4 regions of the Exiguobacterium sp. EA-TM-5 genome follow, and region 2 is predicted to be linked to each of the others. Evidence: riboswitches for the same ligand, from Rfam matches in the RefSeq annotation. Region 2 holds a riboswitch; each other region holds the start of a gene.
What was found. Region 2 has a riboswitch for S-adenosylmethionine ahead of ACV3PA_RS00080 (2,3-diketo-5-methylthiopentyl-1-phosphate enolase). Riboswitches for the same ligand answer to the same signal wherever they lie in the genome.
Positions count from the first base shown of each region.

Region 1: it holds a riboswitch for S-adenosylmethionine, as region 2 does, so the genes downstream of both, ACV3PA_RS04315 (methionine ABC transporter ATP-binding protein) here and ACV3PA_RS00080 (2,3-diketo-5-methylthiopentyl-1-phosphate enolase) in region 2, are expected to answer to the same signal.
Region 3: it holds a riboswitch for S-adenosylmethionine, as region 2 does, so the genes downstream of both, metK (methionine adenosyltransferase) here and ACV3PA_RS00080 (2,3-diketo-5-methylthiopentyl-1-phosphate enolase) in region 2, are expected to answer to the same signal.
Region 4: it holds a riboswitch for S-adenosylmethionine, as region 2 does, so the genes downstream of both, ACV3PA_RS02910 (amino acid permease) here and ACV3PA_RS00080 (2,3-diketo-5-methylthiopentyl-1-phosphate enolase) in region 2, are expected to answer to the same signal.

Region 1 covers NZ_CM132670.1:799,860-803,865, forward strand. Annotated here, with positions in the region: gene ACV3PA_RS04305 (thymidine kinase) at 29-643, shown strand; gene ACV3PA_RS04310 (alpha/beta hydrolase) at 724-1,482, opposite strand; SAM riboswitch class I at 1,550-1,651, opposite strand; SAM riboswitch class I at 1,901-2,004, shown strand; gene ACV3PA_RS04315 (methionine ABC transporter ATP-binding protein) at 2,092-3,120, shown strand; gene ACV3PA_RS04320 (methionine ABC transporter permease) at 3,110-3,760, shown strand; gene ACV3PA_RS04325 (MetQ/NlpA family ABC transporter substrate-binding protein) at 3,781-4,006, shown strand, end outside.
Region 2 covers NZ_CM132670.1:19,072-23,077, forward strand. Annotated here, with positions in the region: gene mtnA (S-methyl-5-thioribose-1-phosphate isomerase) at 1-482, opposite strand, end outside; gene mtnK (S-methyl-5-thioribose kinase) at 479-1,645, opposite strand; SAM riboswitch class I at 1,724-1,827, opposite strand; SAM riboswitch class I at 2,033-2,134, shown strand; gene ACV3PA_RS00080 (2,3-diketo-5-methylthiopentyl-1-phosphate enolase) at 2,204-3,394, shown strand; gene ACV3PA_RS00085 (2-hydroxy-3-keto-5-methylthiopentenyl-1-phosphate phosphatase) at 3,391-4,006, shown strand, end outside.
Region 3 covers NZ_CM132670.1:1,241,742-1,245,747, reverse strand. Annotated here, with positions in the region: gene ACV3PA_RS06430 (GNAT family N-acetyltransferase) at 1-336, opposite strand, end outside; gene metK (methionine adenosyltransferase) at 474-1,682, opposite strand; SAM riboswitch class I at 1,811-1,937, opposite strand; gene pckA (phosphoenolpyruvate carboxykinase (ATP)) at 2,172-3,740, shown strand; gene ACV3PA_RS06415 (EAL and HDOD domain-containing protein) at 3,966-4,006, opposite strand, start outside.
Region 4 covers NZ_CM132670.1:540,346-544,351, forward strand. Annotated here, with positions in the region: gene gntK (gluconokinase) at 1-145, opposite strand, end outside; gene ACV3PA_RS02900 (GntR family transcriptional regulator) at 138-854, opposite strand; gene ACV3PA_RS02905 (ketopantoate reductase family protein) at 1,037-1,954, shown strand; SAM riboswitch class I at 1,991-2,092, shown strand; gene ACV3PA_RS02910 (amino acid permease) at 2,170-3,573, shown strand; gene mmuM (homocysteine S-methyltransferase) at 3,548-4,006, shown strand, end outside.

The sequences.
Region 1 (4,006 bases), 780 kb from region 2:
TATTTTTAGAGGACGGTGTCGGACGATGATGCATGTAATAAATCAGTACGGCTGGATCGAAGTAATTTGTGGCAGTATGTTTTCCGGGAAATCGGAAGAGTTGATTCGTCGTGTCAGACGGGCGCAGTACGGCAAACTGCCTGTTCAAGTATTCAAGCCGGCGATCGACGACCGATACCACGAAGAACATGTCGTCTCTCACGTTGGTAATTCCGTCGTAGCGATTCCGATGGCGACGAGTCGTGATCTCTACGCAGCAGTAGCAGAAGAGACACAGATCGTCGGTATCGATGAAGTTCAATTCTTTGATGATGAAATCGTACAAGTCATCGAAGCACTCGCACAAGACGGAAAACGCGTCATTTGTGCAGGGCTTGATCAAGACTTCCGGGCAGAGCCATTCGGCAAGATGCCTGAATTACTGGCACGTGCAGAATTCGTGACGAAGCTACAAGCAATCTGTCTCTCCTGTGGGGATCCGGCTTCTCGGACACAACGTTTGATTGACGGAAAACCAGCGAACTATGATGACCCGATCATCCTAGTCGGTGCTTCAGAGTCGTATGAGCCACGGTGTCGCCATTGCCATGAGGTACCTGGAAAGCCGAAGCCACTTCAATCTGTGCAACACCAAGAAAATTAAAAAAAGACGGACCGTTTGCGGTCGTCCTTTGATTTAGCAGCTGTTCAATTCCATCCGGAAACGAATAGCTGCTTTTTAATTTATCCTGTTTCTTGCGAAAACTGACACGATTGTTCGATAAAGCGAATCGTCTCACGGACGATTACATCTTGGTCATGATCGAGTGTCGCGACGTGGTATGAATTGAGTAGACAGTAGCTTCGTTTATCATTCGTTCCGATATGACGGTGCAAGTAATCTGAACTCGACGGTGGAACGACGTGATCGGTTGCGGAATAAAGAATCAACGTCGGAAGGAGAATCGATCCCAAGCGTCCTTTCGTCTCATCCATCAAGCGGACGAGTTCGAACGCGCAACGACTTGGAACGAGATCGTAGATGATTTCAAAGGCGGACCGCTTGATATCCGGTGCCCCTTCCGGTAAGTACTGAGGACCGTCATCAAACGAGAGTGCTTCATACGACGGAACGGAAAGTGCGGCGTTGATCGTAATGATGCCGGCAAACGGAATCCCGTCAGCAGCGAGCGATAACGCGAGCGTCGCCCCCATCGATTGACCGATGACGAAAACTTGGTCGCATGTTTCTTGTAAACGTGAATAACCGTCTTGCAGGCTTTGTTTCCAACATCGTGCAGTCGATTGTTCGAACTCGCGGACGTTCGTTCCGTGTCCTCGCAAACGTGGCGCATAGACGGTAAAACCTTCAGCAGCAAATGCTTCACCGACGTCGCGGACACTTTGAGGAGTTGCGTTAAAACCATGACAGAGCAGGATTCCGATCGATCCACCTTGAAGATAAAATGCTTCAGCACCAGTCAATACAGGATAGTTCATCATTACTATTTTTCCTCCATTCATGAAAAAAACTCGTCGACGTCACTGCTTGGACGCCCACGAGTTTTTCACCGTATCATCCAAAGCCGCGCTTTGCTGGTCGGAGCACCTTACAGATTGCAGGTTGCCGTGAAGTCATAGAGCCAGGTCTCTCGTTCACTCTTGATAAATATCATATTGGAATTGTCGGATTAATCATTGAAACGATGGTAGCACGTTCGAAAATGACTTGTCAAATCGTTCTTGACGAATCATGATTCGTTCTTTAAGCTAATCCATAACTTGTCAATCAATCGATATGCGCCAAATGGATTATTTTTGAAAAGTTGGTTGACTTTTAAAGGTTCGACCCGTAATGTAAAAATTAGTTTTACGACATAAGCAACAACGCAACAACACACATACGAATTTCATACCGCAATACTTATCCAGAGAGGTGGAGGGACTGGCCCTGCGAAACCTCGGCAACAGACTCATTATGAGCACTGTGCCAATTCCATCAGACAAATGTCTGAGAGATGAGTGGAGTGGATTCTGCCACTGTGCGGATCCAGGTCTCTTCTTGTTTCTCAAGAAGGGACCTTTTTTTGTTGAATGAAGGGGGAAAATGGAATGATTGCATTTCATCAAGTCAAAAAAACGTACGTCACGAAGGATCAGACGATCGCAGCGCTCGACGGTGTCGACCTGACGATCGAGAAAGGCGAAATCTTCGGTGTCATCGGCTTTAGCGGTGCCGGGAAAAGTTCATTGCTCCGCTGCGTCAACCTGTTAGAACGACCGACGTCAGGAACCGTGACGGTCGATGGGGAAGATTTAACACAACTATCACCGAAGAAACTACGCCAAGCAAAACAGCGGATTGGGATGATCTTTCAACACTTCAATCTATTGAATGCGAACACGGTCTTTACGAATGTCGCGAAGCCACTCGTTCTCGCAGGCATCAAAAAAGATGAGATTCGCCGCCGGGTGACGGAGTTACTCGAATTCGTCGATCTGGCGGATAAGGCAGATCATTACCCGGATCAATTATCCGGTGGACAAAAGCAACGTGTCGGTATCGCTCGTGCACTAGCGACGCAACCATCCGTCCTTTTATGTGACGAAGCGACGTCAGCGCTCGATCCTCAGACGACACATCATATTCTGCAATTATTGAAACGAATCAATGCCGAATACGGGATCACGATTCTTTTGATCACCCATGAGATGGGCGTCATTCGGGAGATTTGCGACCGCGTCGCCGTCATCGAAGCCGGGAAGCTGATCGAGTCAGGAACAGTCTTTGATGTCTTTTCAAACCCGCAGACTGAGACAGCGAAAAACTTCGTCCGGTCCGTCATGCATGACGAGATTCCAGCATCGATTCGCCAGTTGATCGAATCACGGAATGCGAATCCAATCTATAAGATTCATTTCCTCGGTCATCACACAGGGCAGCCGCTCTTGTCACAAGTTGCGAAACGTTTTGATGTTGATGTCAACATTTTGCACGGTAGCATCACGGAGTTGCAGGAGACGCCGTTCGGCACTTTGCTCGTTGAATTAATTGGTGAAGCGACTGAAGTGAAACGAGCCTTACAGTACATTGATCAAGCACAAGTGACGGTCGAGGAGGTGCTAGCTGATGCTAGTTAATTACAGTGATATCTGGACAGCATTTTTGCAAACGATGACGATGGTATCCGTCTCACTCTTATTCTCGACCTTAATCGGCTTACCGCTTGGCATCTTGCTCGTCGTCACACGAAAAGGCGCATTACTTGAGAACGTCCCGCTATTCACGTTCTTCAATAGCATCGTCAATATCTTCCGCTCGATTCCGTTCATCATCTTACTCGTCGCGATCATCCCATTGACACGGTTGATCGTTCAGACGTCGATCGGAACCGAAGCCGCCATCGTCCCACTCGTCTTTTACGCCGCACCGTACATGGCACGGCTGATCGAAAGTTCCTTGCTTGAAGTCGATAAAGGTGTCCTTGAGGCAGCAGAAGCAATGGGCGCAACGCCATTCCAAACGATTTTCCGCTTCCTTTTACCGGAAGCACTCGGTTCACTCGTTCTTAACTTAACGATCGCGACGGTTGGGTTGATCGGGGCGTCAGCGATGGCAGGCGCGATCGGTGGCGGTGGACTGGGCGATTTAGCAATCACGTATGGTTATCAACGATTCGACACGAAAGTCATGATCATCACGGTCGGGATTCTCGTCATCTTAGTTCAAGGCTTACAGACGACAGGTAACATCGTCGCACGAAAAATTAGAAGACATTAATCAAAGGGAGCGATTCAGCCATGAAAAAAGCAGTAGCGATTGGAGCAACACTAACGACGATTTTATTTGCCGGGTGCTCAGCATCGGGAGAAGACGAAAAGACGATCAAACTCGGGGTCAGCGGTTCGGATACTCAAGTTTGGGACTACGTCGCGAAAAAAGCAGAGAAGGAGGGCATCAAAATCGAGCTCGTCAAGTTCTCTGATTATGTCCAGCCAAACATGGCACTGGCTGAGGGCGAGATCG
Region 2 (4,006 bases):
ATCGATCCAGCATTACAAATCGTCAGGATCCGGTTGCCTGACTGGAACAATTCCAGTGCATGAATCCCGATTTGACGTGACGTCTGTGCATCCTGGTCATATAAGGCGACCACTCGTTTTTCCAACCGTTCGCGGATCTCTTCTACGGACGTGCCGTCTTGAATGATCGGGTTCAGTTGATCGAGGACATTTCGCAGATTGACAGCTGTCGGTCGTGTCGCAAGTAACGTCGCAGATATCTCAAGCAAGGTTTGCTTGTACACCGAAAGCGGTGCTTCGAGCCGGTACGCTTCCTGAACAAGCACGAATCCACCGAATAAACTGATCGCAGGTGCTCCCCGAACGCGTAGTTGTTTAATTGCCTCGACTGCTTGTGCAATGTCCGTGATCACTTCATAGTGTTCTTCCTGTGGTAGACGCGTCTGATCGAGAATCGTCAAGACACGGTTTTCGTAACGAATACTTTGAACGAATGTACTCATCGGCTTAACTCCTCTGTTACGTCAAAGTTTCGTAAATCATCAAATGTTCGGCATTCCGTCCGGCGCTTGATTAAAGCGGCTCCTAAACGGAGGGCGTGACGTTTCCGCTCGAGACGTTCCGTCGTTGAAGTGATTGATTCTAAATCAGCGACTGGTGCGAGACCGATCGTCCGCCGAATCAATTCACATCCTGCAAAGCCAAGTGCATCCTGCAGAATCGTGCTCAGTACATCATCAACGAGTCCCGATGTCTGGAACGGTTCGACCGCTTCTCGTTCCCATAAAGCACGGAATGTTGAAGCAAATGTCAGCCAGAACGTATCGATGTCTCGAATCCGGGCATCACGAAGTGCTGGGTAATCCGGATATGCCGCAAAGAACAGATGCGCGATGAATTGCCCGACATCGAATCCGAATGGACCATAAAAGGCGAATTCCGGATCGATGACTTTCGTTTCCGTTGCCGAGGCGAAGATGCTTCCTGTATGTAGATCACCGTGCAACAAGGCGTCGCCTTTTGTGATGAAAAGGGCTTCGAGTTTCGCGACTTCTCGCTTTAGCGTGTCGTCTGCCCATAGATGTGCCACCTCTTCTTCAAGTCCAACCTCAATTTCATTCGTCTCCGCGTCATGGAACGGATCGGTGAAAATTAGTTTTTCCGTGATGTCACAGAGGTCTGGATTGTAGTACGCTCGGGCGACGCGTTTCTTTTCAACCGGACCAAGCGCAAAGTCCGATGTATGGAATAGAGTCCGGGCGAGATAGGAACCGATGTGTTCTGAAAGCAACGGATACTGTTCACCTGCGAGCAGCCCACTCCGAACGATCGTCAGATGTGAGAGATCTTCCATGACCGTGTACGCTTCTTCATGACTTGCATGAAAGACACGTGGTACGAATGGTACGGCATGTCGCGCGAATTCACGGAGTGCGGATTGCTCAATCCACGCTCGCTCGAGCGATAGCGGCCAGCTTTCCCCAACGACCTTTGCATACGGTAATGCTTGTTTTAAAATCAACCGATGTTCGCCTTCTCGAATCCGAAAGACAAGGTTAAGATTCCCGTCACCAATTTCTTCTGCTTCGACAGGACCGTTTCCGATTAGTCCGAGTGTCCGAACACGATCAATCGCGTCCTGTTCTGTAAATGCTTTGTATGTCATGTCAGTTTCCCCCTATGTGGTACACGAAAAAGCGCCTCTTTTCGTCATCGAAAAGAGGCGCAGGAAAGTCACTGCGTCCTCTTATCTCTCAGACGAAACGTCTGTTGGATGTAGCACCGTGCCTAGTGGTCGGTTGCTGCGGCGTCATCGGGCCAATTCCCTCTGCCAACTCGCGATAAGAGTCGTATGTAGTTGTCGTGTGTGATATTGATTTGAATCTTACGCAATCAACTTCCTTGCTGTCAAACTAAAATCAAGGAGAAACGGACATCGTTTTCATGCCATTTATAGAAAGAGTATTTTCAAAAAAATAAATTTTCTAAAAATAGTTTGACAAGTCGTGACTCTCATGTAAAAATTGCAATTAGATTTCACAATTTCATCCAATTCTTATCAAGAGCAGACGGAGGGACAAGCCCTACGATGTCGCAGCAACCGACCTTTTGGCACGGTGCTAATTCTTGCAGCTATTAAGCTGACAGATAAGAGTCCACGTTCGAATCATTCATGGTCTCTTGTCGCTGACAAGGGACCATTTTTTGTTGAAGGAGGAAAGACATGGCTTATATTACTGCTACTTATCAACTGACCGTTCGTGATCGACTCGAACAACGTGCTGAACAACTCGCACTTGGTTTGACGGTTGGTTCTTGGACGGAACTGAATCATCTTGAACAACAACAACTCGCCTCGTTCAAAGGGGAAGTCGTACATACGGAAGAACGCGACGGTAACGGATATATCACGATTCGTTACCCGGAACACAACGTGTCGCGTGACTTTTCCGCGATTTTGACGACCGTCTTCGGCAAACTCTCACTCGACGGTGAAATCAAATTAACGGAACTGTTGTTACCCGATACATTCACGCCAGATTTTCCAGGTGCGAAGTTCGGCATCGAAGGGGTCCGCTCCTTGATTGGTGTCGAAGATCGTCCCTTGTTGATGAGTATTTTCAAAGGAGTCATCGGACGCGATCTATCGTTCCTTCGCGACCAACTCGAAGGACAACTCGCTGGTGGGATTGATCTCGTCAAAGATGATGAGATCCTATACGACAATCCGTTAACACCAACGATTGACCGGGCACGAATCGGACGTGAGGTCATCGACGCTCACTTCCACCGGACCGGTAAACGGGCGTTGTATGCGATTACACTTAGTGGTCCCGTCTTTACGCTCAAAGATCAAGCCAAGCGATTAATTGATGCTGGAGCGACCGCTTTCTTGCTGAATACCTTCACGTACGGACTTGATGTCTTACGCGAACTGGCAAGTGACCCGGAGATTACTGTTCCGATTTTTAATCACCCATCATATAGTGGCGCGTTGATCGCTAGCCCGAACCACGGTGTTGCAGCTCCTGTCTTACTTGGCACACTCCCACGTGCTGCTGGAGCAGACTTGACGTTATTCCCGTCACCTTACGGAAATGTCGCTTTGCCGAAGGATGTCGCCCGCGGAATCGCGGTCGAAGCGACCCGCCTCGGTCGGACGAAAGCAATCTTCCCAGTACCTTCAGCCGGTATTCACCCAGGACTCGTCGCCCAACTCGTTCGCGACTTCGGGATCGATTCCGTCATCAATGCCGGTGGCGGTGTGCATGGTCATCCGCAAGGCGCAGCAGCTGGTGTCATTGCTTTCCGTCAAGCACTTGATGCGGCGCTAGCAAATGAATCGCTATCAACGGCAGCATCTCGTCATGAAGAACTACGGATTGCCCTCGACGCTTGGGGGATCAAGTCATGACTGTACGAATTCTTTGTGATTTCGACGGCACGGTAACAACGCAAGATAATATCATCGCACTCATGCAGGCCTTTGCACCGACTGATGCCTTCGAACCGCTGAAACGCGGTGTGCTTGACCGAACGTTATCGATTCAAAGTGGTGTCGGGCAGATGTTCGCACTCTTACCATCCGACGGTAAAACAGCCTATCTCGACTTTTTGTTAGAGCGTGCAATCATTCGGGACGGATTCTCAGAGTTGCTTCAATATAGTCGCCGCCAAGGGATTGATTTTTCAATCGTCAGTGGTGGAATGGACTTTTTCGTCGAACCGATCTTAGCACCCTTCCTCGAACAAGAGCAGATTTACTGTAATGTCGCCGATTTTAGCGGTCCATTCGTCCATATCGATTGGCCAAACGCCTGCGATGCCCATTGCACGAACGGTTGCGGCTGTTGTAAAACGTCGGTCGCTCGTACATTACGTAAAGACGGTGACGTCATCATCGTTATCGGTGACTCGGTGACGGATTTCGAGCTCGCGAAACAAGCGGATCGTGTCTACGCCCGTGATTATCTCATCACGTTGTGTGAAGCAAACGATATCGCCTACACCCCTTTTGAGACGTTTC
Region 3 (4,006 bases), 1.2 Mb from region 2:
TTGTCGTTCGAGTTCACGAATCAGACGTCTTCCGATCCCGTTTTGCTGATATTTTGGCAAAACGTATAGACGAATGATTTCCCATGTTCCCTCGACATCAACAGCATGAATGAATCCGACGACTTCCTCATCGATGATTCCGACATAAAAATACTCTCCCCGTGCTTCTTCCGCCGTCCGGATCGCACGAACAACCTCCTCTTGCGGATACGCTTCCTGCACGAAATGAGCTTTCGAGCGTTCAGAATAGATTTCTTCATACGTATCCAACCAAGATGTGATGGCGATATCATGAATACGTCCTGCATCAGCTGGAATTGCTTCGCGTATTTCCATAATCGGAACCCCCCTTTTTATTCGTACGGATTGACTCATGTACTTTTACCCTCTTCTAGAAAAAACATTCGTCTCCTGCAAAGTTCCGTGGAAACAAAAAAGTCCGGAAACCCTTTAAGGATTTCCGGACGTATTGCTTATGCGAAGCGTTTTGCTTGTTCTTCAAGAACTGCCGCTTTATCTGTTTGCTCCCATGGAAGCTCAACATCTGTACGACCGAAGTGACCGTATGCAGCTGTTTGACGATAGATCGGACGACGGAGATCAAGCATGTTGATGATTCCAGCCGGACGAAGATCGAAGTTTTCAGCAATCAATTCGACGAGTTGTGCTTCAGGAAGTTTTCCTGTGCCGAATGTATCAACCGCGATTGATACTGGGTGTGCGACACCGATTGCGTATGCGAGTTGAACTTCTGCTTTGTCTGCAAGACCTGCAGCAACGAGGTTCTTCGCGACGTAACGTGCTGCGTATGCAGCTGAACGGTCGACTTTTGTTGGATCTTTACCAGAGAATGCTCCACCGCCGTGGCGTGCGTATCCACCATACGTATCAACGATGATCTTACGACCCGTTAATCCAGCATCTCCTTGTGGTCCGCCGATGACGAAACGACCAGTTGGGTTGATGAAGAATTTCGTTGCTGCGTCGATGTATTCAGCCGGGATGACTGGTGTGATGACGTGTTCTTTCAAGTCAGCTTGGATTTGCTCAAGCGTGACTTCTTCCGCGTGTTGTGTCGAGATGACGATCGTATCGACACGAACCGGCTCGTTGTTCTCGTTGTATTCGACCGTGACTTGTGTTTTTCCGTCCGGACGAAGGTAGTCGAGTTGACCGTTTTTACGCACTTCTGCCAAACGGCGTGCGAGACGGTGCGAAAGTGAGATTGGAAGTGGCATGAGTTCGGGTGTTTCTTTCGTTGCATAACCGAACATGAGACCTTGGTCTCCTGCACCGATTGCATCGATTTCTGCATCAGACATGCTACCTTCACGTGCTTCAAGCGCTTGGTCGACACCAAGAGCGATGTCTGCTGATTGCTCATCGATTGATGTCAATACAGCACACGTATCTGCGTCGAAACCATATTTCGCGCGTGTGTAGCCGATTTCACGAATCGTTTCACGAACGACTTTTGGAATGTCGACGTAAGTTGATGTCGTGATCTCACCTGCAACGAGAACGAGACCTGTTGTAACAGAAGTTTCTGCTGCAACACGTGCGTTTGGATCCGCTGCGAGGATTGCATCGAGAATTGAATCCGAAATTTGGTCACAGATTTTATCTGGATGACCTTCAGTGACTGACTCCGACGTGAATAGTCGGCGATTAAGGTTTGTCATGTATGACCCTCCCAAAAAAGAATTTGACGGTGTACTCATTTCCCCTAGTTGAGTGGGACGGTAAAATGAAAAAAACCTTTCCAAGTCCAAAAAATGGTCAGGGAAAGGTTGTGCGTTCTTCCTTTACCCTCTTATCGTTCGAAGTGTTTACTTCGCTTCAGGAGAGCACCTTTTCCCTCATTAATATATGAATTAATGTAGGACGGTTGCCGGGTTTCTTCGGGCCTTGTTCCCTCCACCTGCTCAGAATAAGAGTATCCGTTACGAATTACATGATATAAAGTTGTACCTACTCTGTCAAGCAAGGTTTCAAATTCTAGTCGAAACTTTTTGTAAGAGATGTTAAACTGTTAATGCTGAAAGCGTTTCCAGATAAATAGAAATCAGCATCAGAAAATGATTGCTCTCTCTTTAGTATGTCATATATAATGAATGTGTCATACTAAATGCAGTGAGCCAAAACCAACGTAGGGGAAAGGTGGGGTCAGGATGCCGATGACGGTCCTGAATATCGAAGAACTACTCAAGAAAGAGCATGTGTTCAAACAACTATCTGTTGCTGAACTTGTCGAACATGCGATTCGAAACGAAGAAGGTGTCCTTGCTGAGAACGGCGCATTATCTGTAGAAACGGGGAAATTTACAGGTCGTTCACCAAAAGATAAGTTCATCGTCCGTGATTCTTCCTGCGAGTCTCACATTGATTGGGGTCATGTTAACCAACCAATGGATGGAGATAAATTTGAACAATTGTTACAAAAGGTTCTTCGTTACATGAACGAAGCCGATCAGCTCTACTACACAGAAGCTGCTGCTGGTGCAGATACGCACTTCACCCTTCCGGTTCGTGTGCTCACACAATACGCTTGGCATAACCTCTTTGCCAAACAACTCTTTTTACGCGAATATCCTGAAGTGGCTGCCTTCGAACCGTTTACGGTCGTCTACGCACCACATTTCAAGGCAGATCCTGCCGTTGATGGAACGAACTCTGAGACGTTCATCGCGATGTCGTTCGAACACCGGATCGTCTTGATCGGTGGAACGGAGTATGCCGGCGAAATCAAAAAATCAATCTTTTCCGTCATGAACTACCTCTTACCACAAGAGAACGTTCTTTCGATGCACTGTTCGGCAAACGTTGGACACGAAGGAGACGTCGCTTTGTTCTTCGGTCTATCCGGTACTGGTAAGACCACCCTTTCCGCTGATGATAGCCGCCAATTGATTGGTGACGATGAGCATGGTTGGTCACACGATGGCGTCTTCAACATCGAAGGTGGGTGTTATGCGAAGACGGTTAACCTGTCGCGTGAAAAAGAACCACAAATCTTTGACGCGATCCGCTTCGGAACAGTCCTTGAAAACGTCGTGCTCGATGAAGCCCGTCATCCTGATTACGATGACACATCGTTGACGGAAAATACACGTGCCGCTTATCCGATCACGGCGATCGATAACATCGCTGTTCCATCACGCGCTGGTCATCCAAAGACAATCGTCTTCTTGACGGCTGATGCGTACGGTGTCTTGCCTCCGATCAGTAAATTGACGAAAGAACAAGCGATGTATCACTTCCTCTCAGGTTATACATCAAAACTCGCTGGGACAGAACGTGGTGTCACGGAGCCAGAAGCAACATTCTCGACGTGCTTCGGTTCACCGTTCCTTCCACTCATGCCTGAAAAATATGCAACGATGCTTGGGGAATTGATTGATCGTCACGGTGTTACCGTCTATCTCGTCAACACTGGCTGGACAGGTGGTGCTTATGGAACAGGCAGTCGAATGAAACTATCGTATACACGCACGATGGTCAATGCTGCTGTCAATGGCACGCTTGCAACGATTCCGACTGAAGAACACCCAATCTTCGGACTTCATATGCCTCTTGAAGTTCCAGGTGTTCCAAGTGAATTACTCAACCCTGTACGCGTCTGGTCAAACTCCGACGAGTACAACACACAAGCACGTTCGCTTGCTGAAAAATTCCAACATAACTTCCTTCGTTTCGAAAGTGCGACGGATGCGATTAAGTCAGCTGGTCCACGTCTATAAAATCGAGATTTCTGAGTTATACCAAAAAGTTAGATCCTGAATCATTTTGTTAGTAAATCTGAGTCCGAAAATATCGGGCTCAGATTTTTTAGTCATTTCTTGATCCTCAGAAATTCTTCCTATCAGACGCTACGAGACGAACAAAAACGTGTAATCCTACTCAATCAAGAGAATGATCACACGTTGTATTATGTTTAGAAAAGAGCCTTCAGGTTCTTTTTTTAGTTATATGATTGAATCCGATTCTTCTTGAATATGTTTTTCTC
Region 4 (4,006 bases), 520 kb from region 2:
CCGGATCTTGTTCTGCCGTCGAACGATTCGGCGTATGGAGTGGATAACCGACATTCGTTTGTCCGATGACCTCTCCTTTTGTCGTAAATAAGACCGCCTTCGTGCTCGTCGTTCCGATATCGACGCCTAACATGTATTCAGTCATGTGAATCGACTCCTTTCGACATCATTTGTTGCGTTTTCCAGAGATCTTCGACTTCCTGGACATCATCAAAGTTCTGATGCAAGGAAGCGACCATCCGTTCACGATCTCCTGTCTCGATCGCTTCGATGTACAGGGCGTGGTTCGCGAGGATGCGTTCGAAGTCTTCGATGTCTTCCTCGAATCGTACCCGCATCGATAGGAGGATGAAACTTTCCATGACCGGTTTAAGGTTTTGCCAAATCATACTGACATACCCGTGGTCAATCGAGCGAATGATTGTTTCGTGAAACAGCACATCTTGGAATGAAAATTCATCGGCATCCTTATATTTAATAGCGACCTTCATCATTTCGAGAATTTTGCTGAGTTCACGAACGAGCTCCGATCGTTCGATCTTGACGAGTCGCTCAAAGACGAACGTCTCGATGAGCAGCCGGACATCATAGATTTCCTGGATATCGCGCTCGGATAAACCGACGACGACCGCCCCCATCCGTTCCAATCGAATCAACTGTTCGGATGCAAGGATCTTTAACGCATCACGGATGGGTGAGCGACTAACGGAAAAGTCAGAGGCTAACTTGTTTTCAGATAAAATGGTACCGCTTTCAATACTTCCTGAAATGATGCGCATCCGTAGCTCGTATGCAACACGATCGCCAGCGGAAGCTTTTGATAACCATTTCAAGGGATATAACAGTTCTGACATGGAATCACCTGATTTCTAAAGTTAGTATACTTGTATACAAGTTAGTATAAACGTTTTTTTCTGAAATGCAAACGCTTAACTTAAATTTTAGTGATTCAAGCAGGAATCAGGAAAATCGTTTTCGATATGTTAGGGTGAAGAAGTAAGTGACGTGTAGAACAAATAAGGAGGAGATCGTACATATGCATATTTTAGTCGTAGGTGCAGGGGCAGTCGGAGGATATTTCGGAGGTCGTCTTGCTGAAAAAGGTGAACAGGTGACATTCCTCGTTCGTCCGAAACGTTATGAACAGCTACAAAAAACAGGACTGCAAATCACTAGTCCTCACGGTGATATCACGATCACGCCTCAGTTAGTGACGCGCGACATGCAACCGGATCATACATTCGACGTCGTCTTGCTTTCGACGAAGGCTTATCACTTAGATGACGTATTGAAGGATCTTGCGCCATTCGTTTCGGAGGATACATATATCATTCCGTTATTAAACGGGATGCAACATATTCGCCGGTTAACAGAAGTCTTCGGAGAAGATCGAGTGCTCGGTGGTCTTTGCTTCATTGAATCGACGCTTGATACAGAAGGGCGTATTGTACAGACAAGTCCGTCACACCGGCTGTTATTTGGTTCACGGATCGGTAAACCAACAGCTCGTCTGGAGGAAATTGCAACACGTTTTGCGAAAGCAAAGGCGCCGATGGCGTACTCAACGCACATCATGGATGACATGTGGCAAAAATATCTGTTCATTTCGACATTCGCTGGCGTGACGACACTATTTCGCTCTGCCATCGGTCCGATTCGGCAAGAACCTGTCGGGCGTCAGATGATCATAGACGTCATGAAGGAATCGAAACAGGCAATGGAAGAACAGGGTGCGGTCTTCAATGATGATGTAGAAGCTGTACTGATGAAACAAATGAATGCAATGGAAGATAAGATGAAATCGTCGATGTTGCGGGATATGGAAAAAGGTCAACGAGTAGAAGTTGATCACTTTTTTACTACTTTACTAAAAACAATGTCTCAACGTCATCTTCAACTCATCGAGTCAAATTTAGGAATCTATCAAAAAAATCAAGAAATGCATGTTGACTGAATTATCTGCATTCTGATATGGTTAGGAACAATTACATACTTATCCAGAGAGGTGGAGGGACTGGCCCTATGAAACCTCAGCAACAGGTCGAAAGATACTGTGCTAATTCCTGCGGGTGCTGCACCCGATCGATAAGATTTCCGAATTGTCGACCGACGCATCCGTGAGGATGCGTTTTTTGTTTGAAATAGGTGGAATGAGGAGGAAATGGATTCATGAAAACGAGCGGGGCTTTTCGACGAAAGATGGAATCACGTCATCTGATCATGCTGTCGTTAGGTGGTGTTATTGGAACAGGATTATTTTTAAGTACGGGTTATACATTGGAACAAGCAGGGCGCGTCGGAACGATTCTGTCTTACTTAATTGGGGCCGTCGTCGTTTATCTCGTCATGTTAAGTCTCGGTGAACTGGCTGTACATATGCCGGAAACTGGTTCATTCCATAAATACGCGACAAAGTATATCGGACCCGGCACAGGTTATACAGTGGCTTGGCTCTACTGGCTGACGTGGACGGTCGCCCTCGGTTCAGAATTCACGGCAGCAGGCATTTTGATGCAGCGTTGGTTCCCATCCGTTCCTGTCTGGGTGTTCAGTGCATTATTCGCTACGATGATCCTTGGTATTAACGTTTTGAAGGTCCGTGTCTTTGCTGAAGTCGAATTTTGGTTCTCCGCTATTAAGGTCGTAACGATCATTGCTTTCATTTTACTTGGTGCAGGAGCCATCGTCGGCTTCATTCCACTGCAAGATGGTAGTCCAGCCCCATTCTTTTCTTCGTTAACCGAAGGTGGATTGTTCCCGAATGGCGCTTTCGTCATCTTCATGACGATGCTCGCAGTGAACTTTGCTTACTCGGGCACAGAATTAATTGGTGTAGCAGCGGGTGAAGCAGTCGATCCGAAACGGACGATTCCGCTTGCAATCCGGACGACGATTCTACGATTGGTTCTCTTTTTCGTTGGTACGATCATCGTATTAGCCGTCTTGTTGCCAACGGAAGGAAAGGGCGTACTCGAAAGTCCATTTGTAGCCGTATTTGAACGGATCGGTATTCCCTACGCAGCAGACGTGATGAACTTTGTCATTTTGACGGCGATCTTATCGGCAGCGAACTCGGGACTTTACGCGGCCTCACGGATGCTTTGGTCGCTTGCGAACGAACGGATGATTCCGCGCTTCTTCGCCCAGGTGACGCCAAGCGGAGTTCCACTTCGAGCTGTATTGTTCAGCATGCTCGGTGGAGGACTTGCCTTGCTGTCTAGCATCTATGCAGCAGGAAGTGTCTATATCGCGCTCGTCTCGATTTCCGGACTTGCTGTCGTCGTCGTCTGGATGAGTATCAGCGTTGCGCAATATCGCTTCCGGAAACAATTCCTCCGCGAAGGGCATACGGTCGACGAATTGGTCTATCGTACACCACTGTTTCCATTCGTACCGATTGCAGCCTTCGTTGTCTGTTTGATTTCCCTAATTGGGATCGGATTTGATCCGACACAACGTATTGCTTTGTACTGCGGTATTCCATTCATCGTGATCTGTTATGTCGTTTATGCGTTCACGAATTCTTCTCAGAAACGGAGTGTTGAAGATGTCCCGAATCAAAAATCCAGTTGACCAACGATTACAGAAAGTTCCCTTCCTGATTTTAGATGGAGCGCTTGCGACCGAACTCGAACAAAAGGGATTTGACCTGAACGATCCGCTCTGGTCAGCGCGTCTCTTGATCGAAGCACCAGAACAGATTGAGCGTGTCCATAACGATTACTTCGAAGTAGGTGCCGATGTCGCGATCACCTCAAGCTATCAAGCAAGTATCGAAGGGTTCAAGCAACGTCACATCACAACCGAGGAAGCAGAGAAACTGATCCGACAAACGGTCACTCTTGCGCAAGACGCACGGACGCGTAGCGGAAAGAATGCCGCACTAATCGCGGGATCTGTTGGTCCTTATGGTGCCTACTTAGCAGATGGATCTGAATATCGCGGTCATTATGGTGTGTCAGCTGATGTGCTAGAAGCCTTCCACAGACCGCGGATCGAAGCATTG